DNA from 3 places in the Desulfosarcina variabilis str. Montpellier genome. Region 3 is predicted to be linked to each of the others. Evidence: riboswitches for the same ligand, from Rfam matches in the RefSeq annotation. Region 3 holds a riboswitch; each other region holds the start of a gene.
What was found. A riboswitch is a leader RNA that binds a small molecule or an ion and turns the genes downstream of it on or off. The one in region 3 is predicted to bind cobalamin.
Positions count from the first base shown of each region.

Region 1: another riboswitch for cobalamin. It lies ahead of Dvar_RS31610 (helix-turn-helix domain-containing protein); the one in region 3 lies ahead of Dvar_RS24170 (sirohydrochlorin cobaltochelatase).
Region 2: another riboswitch for cobalamin. It lies ahead of Dvar_RS37300 (TonB-dependent receptor); the one in region 3 lies ahead of Dvar_RS24170 (sirohydrochlorin cobaltochelatase).

Region 1 covers NZ_CP159846.1:6,983,150-6,986,301, forward strand. Annotated here, with positions in the region: gene Dvar_RS31605 (TonB-dependent receptor) at 1-299, shown strand, start outside; gene Dvar_RS31610 (helix-turn-helix domain-containing protein) at 326-1,237, opposite strand; cobalamin riboswitch at 1,355-1,569, opposite strand; gene Dvar_RS31615 (cupin domain-containing protein) at 1,648-2,028, opposite strand; gene Dvar_RS31620 (trimethylamine methyltransferase family protein) at 2,376-3,152, opposite strand, start outside.
Region 2 covers NZ_CP159846.1:8,250,388-8,253,539, forward strand. Annotated here, with positions in the region: gene Dvar_RS37295 (ABC transporter substrate-binding protein) at 1-211, opposite strand, end outside; cobalamin riboswitch at 984-1,217, shown strand; partial or broken gene Dvar_RS37300 (TonB-dependent receptor) at 1,517-3,152, shown strand, end outside.
Region 3 covers NZ_CP159846.1:5,340,889-5,344,040, forward strand. Annotated here, with positions in the region: gene Dvar_RS24165 (AbrB/MazE/SpoVT family DNA-binding domain-containing protein) at 316-699, opposite strand; cobalamin riboswitch at 996-1,186, shown strand; gene Dvar_RS24170 (sirohydrochlorin cobaltochelatase) at 1,310-2,194, shown strand; gene Dvar_RS24175 (hypothetical protein) at 2,822-3,152, opposite strand, start outside.

The DNA of each region.
Region 1 (3,152 bases), 1.6 Mb from region 3:
CGGATATCATGTTTGCCTTCAAACTGGGTTTTCGCGATGAGATGTTGGGCGATATTTCCCTGAATCCCGTGTATACGGGAAAGCGGTATTTCAACTATGCCAATACCACCGAAGAAGATGGGTTTTGGATTCTCAATGCAAGATACGCAAAACAGATCGGCGCAGCCGAATTGTACCTTGTGGCCAACAATGTTTTTGGTGAAGATGCGGTTGGCAGCGGCAGCGGTAATCCCGGTGATGAATCTCTCTATCCATTGCCGGGGTTCAATGCGATCTTTGGTTTGAATGTGCGTTTTTAGACCGCTTGCGCAGCCGATGCTTTTTTTCAAGCGCACGAGCGAAAATCCCTGGGCGGCTTTCCATAGACTTGGTGGAAACAGTGACAAAAATGGCTGGAGGAGCAGAAGCCGGCCGCATGAGCGATGTCGGTGATGGGCATGTCTGTCTGGCACAACCACTGGCTTGCCCGGCGCAGCCGCTCCCGGCGAATATATTCGAACACGGTGCAGCCATGCACCTTTTTAAACAGGCGGTTGAGTTTGGTACGATTTACGCCCGCCATCCTGGCCAGGCTGGAAAGGTTGAAATCGCGACCGATGTCCGATGCAATGTACGCCGCCAGCTCGCGCACCCGATCGTTTTCTCTGGTGCCAATCGCAGCGTTTCGATCGAGAAAAATGTCGCAGATCAGATCGATGGCATGGGCCTGGGCCAGCAGGCACTCGGTGGCACTGTTCATCCGGTTGTGGTGGATTTTCTCAAGAATCACACTTGTTGACGGTGAATTGCCGCGAATCAGGGGCACATGTCCGCGCCTGAGTCCATTGGGCAGGGCAAGATCCAGGTCGCTGCAGATACTGGCCAGCCGCTCATCACCGACTCTGACGACCAGGGCTTCCATGGTTTGATGGGCTGGTGTCTCCCGCCGAATCAGGTCACCGCCATCAACATACGCACACACCTCACCGGCATGCATTTCCACCCAGGAAGGGCAGCCGGCAATGCGGATGCGCGTGCTGCCGCGGAGCATAAAAACAAAGGCCGTGGAATGGGTTGGCGGTTCAAAACGGGAACGAAAGGGCTGGGGTGAGCATAAATAGCTCTGGGTTAAAAAAAAATCGTCATCCAGTCGCCGGCGCCGGATATACCCTTCTCCAGCATCATTTTTCAAGCGCCAGTCAAAACGTGTTCCGGGAAAAGCTGCAGCTTCAGGCTGAGTAAAGTTTTTCGTAATCATCGTGTGCCCCCCGATCGGACAAAACAAAAATCCCGGGCCCAATGTGGACCCGGGATGCCGTTTTCAATCCCGTACAGATCAATTGTAATCCGGCAAAACGATATAGTTTCCGATAGGTTTTGCCATGTGAATCATGGCAGGTCTTCTGACTTCACTCACCTTGGACAACCTTCCCATTCACTTTTTTTAAAAATGAACAGTGGCCAACACTTGCCCAAGGTTCGCCTTCTGTAAATGATCGAAAGCATGAGTGTTACAGCGGCGGATCCGTTCCCGATTCTCACGGAATTCCCTATCAAGTCCCATCGGACACCGATGATTCATCTTTCATATGTTAGGCGATGGTTTATTGAATGAAAACCAATCTGTCAAGATAATAAGATCGAATGACACCCGGACCGGGGCTGTGGTTAAAGCATCGGCTCGGAATCAATTTCTTCGTAAGCTTCGAGAACGAATCGCGGGGTACACACAACCAAAAAAACAAGATCCGTGTCTCCGGTGTTGGTAATTTTCTGGGAACTCGCAGGAGTCACCATCACCATATCCCCGGGGCCGACTGGCTGTGCTGGAAGCCCATCTATCTCAACCAGACCGCCGCCTTCGAGAATGGTATAACGCTCGGTGATACCATGCAGACGATGTAGCTGGGTCGCCATGCCGGGGGTAATCCGCGCCCGAGCAATGGAGGCGTCGGGATCATCCGGTATGTTGTACAGCTCGAGAATATAACATCCTTCGGCAAAATAAAATTCGCCGTTCGGGTTGACCTTGAAAATAGTTGACGACATAATTATCTCATTAATTTGCAATAGATGAATGGCGCATCGAATACAACAAAAAGCGTTTTTTGGCAATCATTTAGGGGTTCACAGGTTCTCCCACTCACATTACAACCGACCGCTTCGAACAACAATGTGCTTGACTTTCAACTCAGGTACCGCCAACAGTTGTTTGCCCATATACCCATTGTCTTTTGTGGAATCAACAATTTTAACGACAGCCTGAGAGGATAAGAACTTGCTCAAATGGGGCATGATTCCAAAAAGATCGCCCTTGGCGCCAAAGTGGGATTTGGAAAAATCGGCGCATAGGCATCCTTGTCAATGGCAATGATGTGGTTCGTTTTACGGCGAGCTTAAACGACAAATACCTTGCCGGGATTTTTTAGGGTATGGTCATCGTTCATGTAGTTTGGCCGGCTTCCGTTTCTCATTATGGCGTCGAAACCTTCCGGATCATAAGGCTCGATCCGAACCTCCGGTGATTGATCGGGTCCGGTCTCCTCGCACAATTCAATGTGGCGCTCGAGTTTGGTGATGGAGAACGACACCAGTTCCTTTAAAAATCCAAAGGCGTGCCGCATCTGGTGGAAGCCGTATTTTTTCATGAGGGCGTACCCGTTCACCGCGTCCTGTTCGGCGCGTATGCCGGGAGAATCCTCATTGGTGGTACATGCGCTGTGGATGGACGGCAAATCCAGCTTGCGGCAGATGGCGCTCATCAGCAGGTTAGCCACATTGTGGGAAATCAGCCCCAGATCGACCGCGTAGTTTTTCTGCAGATTGGCAATGGACGGGAGCCCCGAATGCACGCAGGTGATACCGGGGTTTACCAGCTGCGTCAGGGTCAGTCCAAACAGCGCTTCGGCGTGGGTCAGCGTCAACAGCCCGGACATGGAATAAGGGGCCGATAGCCCGGCCATTGGCATGGTGGACACATAAATGGGAAGTCCTTTGCGCACACAGGACAAAAAAGGCCTTTCCATCTCCGGCATCACATTCAGCGGGCTGTTGATCAGCGAGAACTGAACGGTGATGTTCCCGCGTTGGTTGTGAATTTCCTCGGTGCGCGCAATGCCGGCGTCGGTAACCGCGGCCACATAAAGGGGCTTCTGGCAATGGGCCACCAAAAC
Region 2 (3,152 bases), 2.9 Mb from region 3:
ACCCCGCATCCAGGTTAACCAATGTCTCATAGATCAGTGCTGCCGGCTCCCACATGCCGTATGGGGAATAATCACTGGTGCGGGTGGCATCACGGCCTGTTGCGATTGTAAGAATATCAGAATCTGTTTCTCCTGTGTCTTTGTCTTGGAAAGTCAGAATCAAACCCCACACCAGTAGAAGAATCACAGCAACAACACCAAGCTTTTTCATCAGCATCACCTTCAACGCCGCTTCAGTGGATACACGTTTTCCCAAAACAAAAACGGGGCTTTTATATCTCCAGTCAGCAGATATAAAAGCCCCGTTTTAGGCCTCTTGTGTTTATGTGTTTTACACGCTCCCTGTGTAAAACAAACTATTCGGCAGGTCTTCTGGCTATCCCGCCTTTACAACGGCCTTCCCATGACCCGATCCGGGCAACAGTGGCGTTTTAGAGCCTGTTTGACAAATCCGTCTAAGGCCCGCTAACGGCGTTGGAAAGTGTCTCAAAATGCTCACATATACCATATATGCTCCGCTTTCGAGCCACTTTCCGCCTTGTTATCGGGCCTGATCCGGACTTCTCAAACAGGCTCTTAGAGGTGATAAGCCAGCGGGTTCGACAACCCACTGAAGGTCGATCCAGGGCCTATTGGTTTTATTCCCTGGCCGAACGCAAGCCTACCACCTGATATTGTAAAGGTTCCCTCGTTCAAAGGGTCGGAATTACAGCGACGGGTCCGCTTCCGATTTTCACGGAATTCCCTATTATGCGCCGCAGCGCACCGAACATCAAAGATAGCATTAGTTGTACAAATGCTCTCAATTGTCAAGAGCCTTTGCGAAGCAAAATGACAGTATGGCGTTAAAATTCTCAATTTGGAAAAACGACAAATACGTCTTCTCGGTACTGACCGATCTTTTTTGCTTGACAATTAAAAAACAATTTTCTATTGAGCTAATGCTCAATTTTTAAGTAGTGTTCGTCTGTAAGATACAAACAAACGCATTACCAATCATGGGTGTCCGTTTAGGACATAATAGGGAATCCCGTGAGAAACGGGAGCGGACCCGCCGCTGTAACACAACCGCTTTGATTCTATCAAAGCGAGCTTTCCGGCCACTTTGGTCACTGTTCGATACAGATCGAATGGGAAGACCGCCGAGAAGGTAGATCCTTTATTTCAAAAAGGATCGATGTGAAGCCAGAAGACCTGCCCATAGATTGACTGCAATCGCTTCCGGGAGATGGAGCACATTGCAGTAAACAGTTATGCCATAAGGGATTGAACACGGAATCCCCGTTTCCAGCAATGGAAGCGGGGATTTTTTTATTTGCTGACTTTCAACGCGCTTTGAACAACCCGCATTCTGCAACGTTGTAGCTAAAATCCACCACCAATTGTCCTATGAAAAAGGAGGTTCAAGTTGAAAAAAGCTGTTAAGATGATGTTGTTTATCGCTGTGGTCTTATCCCTGTCGACGCCCCGGATCAGTTTGGCAGAAAAAGCAGAGGATGTGGTTGAAATTGAAGAAATGACGGTAACGGCACCTAAAGAAAAAGAAAACAAAGGCGTCACGCTTAAGCCAAGATCCACAACAATCAATGTTGAAGAGTTCAAGACGCCGGGCACTTCGCAAAATGTGGTCGATGTTCTAAAAACCCGAGCAATAATCGATTTCAGGGGCGGAAGTGATTTATTTCTGGAAAGAGATCCTATCTACATGAGGGGGTTCGATGGCAAACGGTTTAGTGTCGCCGTTGACGGATTATCTCTTCAAACGGCCCACCATGGAAATGACGATGTGGACTACAACCAACTTTCATTACCACTGATAGAAAGTATTGAAATCATTCCGGGGCCTCATTCGGCGCTCTATTCGGGCAATAGCATTGGAGGCGTGATCAACATAAAAACACTAGGACCAAAGCGATACGAGACCGTAAAGCCGGATGTTAAGGCAGCCGCCAGTTACAAATCTTATAATACCCAGAACTACAGTTTTGAGCTCAACGGTGGCGCGGGCTCATTTGTTTATGACTTCTGGTACCAGAAATATCATACTGATGGATATCTCAGGAATCATGAGGCGGATTTGGACATCGTAAGCGGTCGTCTCGGCTATCTGCTTCCATCTGATGGATATATTTATTTAACCGCCACACACGGCAATTCGGACTATGAAGAATACGTGATCAATGACCCTTCAAGAAGTGACTATGACGCCGGGTATCCAGTCACACCATCAGTGTGGCGGTCGTATGAAGCCTGGCAGAACCCGGCCATGAACAAAGAAGACGATTCTTTTCGACTGGATTACAATCAACCGACGCCTTTTGGGCTCTGGTCATTGGGAGCGTATTACCACCAACAGCATCATACCGGCGAAAAATGGGATTATATCGACGCAGATGATGAGTCCCAAGGAATTGAAAGAGTATCATCCAGAGATGAAAAATGGAGAGAGTGGGGAGGAAGAATCCAGGATGAGATACAGCTTTTTGAAGATCATCTCATAACGTTTGGTTATGACATGAACAATCTATATAGAAACCTCGGGCTGGCATCCTGGGACCGGCCTGAATCCCGCGGAAAATATCAGAAAATCATCGCGCTGTCCGGATTATATATTCAAGATAAATGGCAAATCTTTCCACGCCTTTCCGCCATGCCAGGGTTGAGATATGAGATGGTTGAAATTAACTGGAGGAATTGGAACGAGAAGGCCCAGGAATACAGGAACCCTGAGGTCCAGAAGGATTTTGTCGCAAAGGACTATGATCAGGTGGTACCGAAATTTTTTGCCACCTATGAACTCGATGATCTTTCTGATGCGTTAAGGGACACATCCATATCCGCTGGTGTCAGCAAGATATGGACGCCGATATCCTATTGCATCGTCTGAACCGGGGGCGTGGGGGTCGAGGTCGATCCCGAACATGGCGTTGGCTATGATTTCATCCTTTCAAGAAGAATTTGGCAAGACATCAACATCAAGGTCGATTTTTTCCACTATGAAATAAAAGACTATGTGGTATCGCGTAACTATAGCAAATATGGGGGTACACCTCCCATCTATGGCAATACTCGGATGAACCTTGAAAAGGTACATAAAAACGGAGTGGAGGTAGAACTCAACGGGCATATTCTTGATGATCTCTCATTGTATG
Region 3 (3,152 bases):
CTTAACCATTTTTAATCAACAGGAAGGCATCGGCCAGACGTTTTTCCTGACGCGGCCCACAAACTCAATCCTCTGAGGCCTGAATTTTTCATTTCAGTTGGTGGCTTGATCGAAGGATACACAAAAAACGAAGCAGAACGATTTACGCAGTGGAACGAACTCAAATCATTTATCAGCTATTTTGAAATGCCTTTTTATATCTTCCGGGGAACCATGATATTTTCCACAAACAAATGGCCGTCTTGTGAGACGAATTGGTTGGAAAAAGTTACTATTATTTTGTCTATAGAACGGAGATAGACCTACATTTAAGTTCTATTTCAAGGATACAATTGCGGAATGACCCGCTGCTTTTCTGAGAATCGTTTTCGCCCTTTTTTTTACCTTTTTCAGCAATATTCCATTACCATCTTTCAGGACTTCAAAAGTATCCGAATTGCCCAATTCAAGCGTCTCAACCAATTTTTTGGGGATGACGATACTGCCCCGGCTATTGATGCGTATTTTATTATCAACCTTTTCCGACTTGCGTCCCTTCTTTATATTCTTAATTTTATCTAAAGCAACCAAAGCATCAAAATACGCAATCTTTAGAGCCCCCGGGCTTTTAATACCAAACTTTTCCATAATCTCAAATTTCGGCAATCCCATTTCAACAGCCTGAACCAGAGCATTATGCTCTACCAGTTTCTTTTGCACGTCAAACACCTCGTTTATTTTATTTACTGATTGAAATTTGCACTATGCGATAGGTATGAAACAATTGAAGTAATAATAATTCATTTCGATCATTGTTTCAAGCGCGATAGTGTTAGCGAAACATAAAATAAAGGATCGCATCGATTAAAAGTAGACAGCATACCACTATTTGGCATTTTTCATTGGACATTTGACATTCATCATAATCGCATTCAAAAAAAAATTAGAAAAGAGATTCCACATGCGGGCACCCTGCAGCCGGATCCAAAAGCCATTGACTTTGCGCTTTGGTCTGCTAAAAAAGACGAAGGCAAAGCGCATGTAAGACATACGCAACAGGAAACCCCGTTAGAATCGGGGACGGTCCCGCCGCTGTGTTCGGGGACGAAATCCGCAATCAGCCACTGCCGAATTGGACGAGGCGGGAAGGCGCGGAAAGTAGATTGATCCGTAAGTCAGAATACCTGGTTTTGCCGTCAGCCACGCCCACGATATTTTGGGCCGGTGGCTATTGATACAGGGGTCAAGCAAAGCTGGGTGCAGCCCTTCCCGCGATGATGAAACGCGTGAAGGGTTTTTTATTGATACACAATTCAAAGGAGGTAACGTTGTGAAAACAGTGAAGTGGTTTTTGATGATGACGGCGTTGATGTTGTTCGTGTTTTCCGTAACGGGATATGCTTCGGCTGACCATGGAGGAAATGCTCAGAAAAAGGTAGGCATCCTTCTTGTGGCGTTCGGATCCAGCGAAGCATCCGCCCAGATATCATTCGACAACATCGACAAGAAGGTCAAGGCGGCTTATCCTGGCATTCCCGTCTATTGGGCCTATACATCGCATATTATCCGTGAGAAACTGGCCAAACAAGGCAAGCATTTGGACTCCCCGGCAGTCGCCCTGGCCAAAATGAAGGATGAGAAATTCACCCATGTGGCGGTTCAATCCCTGCACACCATCGCGGGAGAAGAATATCACGATTTACGCCGCACCGTGGGTGCATTCAAGCAAATGGGTGCTTTCCAGCGAGTCATCCTTGGTTATCCGCTAATGGCCACCCAGGAAGACATGCAACGCACCGTGGATGCCATTTTTAAAAGCATTCCCAAAAACCGCAAAGCCAAAGAAGCAGTAGTACTGATGGGACATGGCACCCATCACCCGTCCAACGCTTTTTACGCGGCCTTGATGTTCCAGCTGCAACTCAAGGACCCAAACATTTTCGTCGGTACCGTGGAAGGCTATCCCGGCATTGATTTGATCTCCGATTTATTGAAGCAAAATAAGATAAAAAAAGTGTACCTCATGCCATTGATGTCCGTTGCCGGTGATCATGCCAAAAACGACATGGCCGGTGCTGAGGATGATTCCTGGAAATCAGTTTTAACCAAAGCCGGTTTCAAATGTGAGACCATCCTCAAGGGAACGGCAGAGTATGATGACTTCATCGATATCTGGGTGGATCATGTTGGCGGGCCATTAAATCATTTCAAGTAATTTCCTGAAAAGTCTTTCCAGTCCGATTTTTTGTTGTCTGTTTCCTATTGACACAGTAGTTGAAAAAGAGCGTTCCGTCTCTATCTGGAAAAGAAGCAATTTTCCCTGCCATCCTTCAGTCACTGGACACCATTCAATCAATGGTGGCCGGTGACTGAGGGCGCAGAAAAAAAATAATTGCTCCATTTTGCTTGTCCTTGCGCCCGTCTACGGCGTTCCATCCACCGGCACAGATTCTAAATATGCACCGGCAGATGCGCCTTGTAGACGGACGCAAATCCGGCGCAATCTGGTGTAATTATTTTTTTCCTGCACCCTGAAATCCCAGGACAGTTCTCCTATCGTTTTATCATTTGTTTGCGTCTTAATCGTCTTGGAACTGATTCCCTTTTCTCCTGATGTGGATTGAATCCCGGCCTCCAACTTCATATAACGATGCTTCATCGTAAAGCCCGACCAGTGGTTTACAAGTCGGGCAATACTTTCGCGGAGTCCCCCGTCCGGTCCACAGCATATGCACGAGATGGTATTGACCGCATCGCGGGCAAATGCATCGAATCGTTTTTTTACTCAACTTAAGGTTAAACACAATAGATAGGATCCGCTTTTTTTCTCGTTGATCCAATTTCAATGGGCGTTGTTTATCGTGTTAGTATTTCTAATATCCGCAATCAAATCCAGCCAACTGCGGATGCTTTTCAAATTATTGACGTCATTATTTACAATTGGGCTGGTAACACCGACATAGGGATCAGTTCGTTGTCCGCTGGCGTGAAAGTCAAAATTCTTCAGCTTCGCGTAAAATGTTTTAAAAACCTCTCGCTTGGCCGTAAGGTAGATGGTGGCATCCAAAGCAATACCACTGAATTGGATAAAATGCTGAATTAAAATGTAAAAACAAGTAGCTGAAAGGTATTTTGATCGATCATGTTTGTATATTTCCGGGTAAAACCGGGAT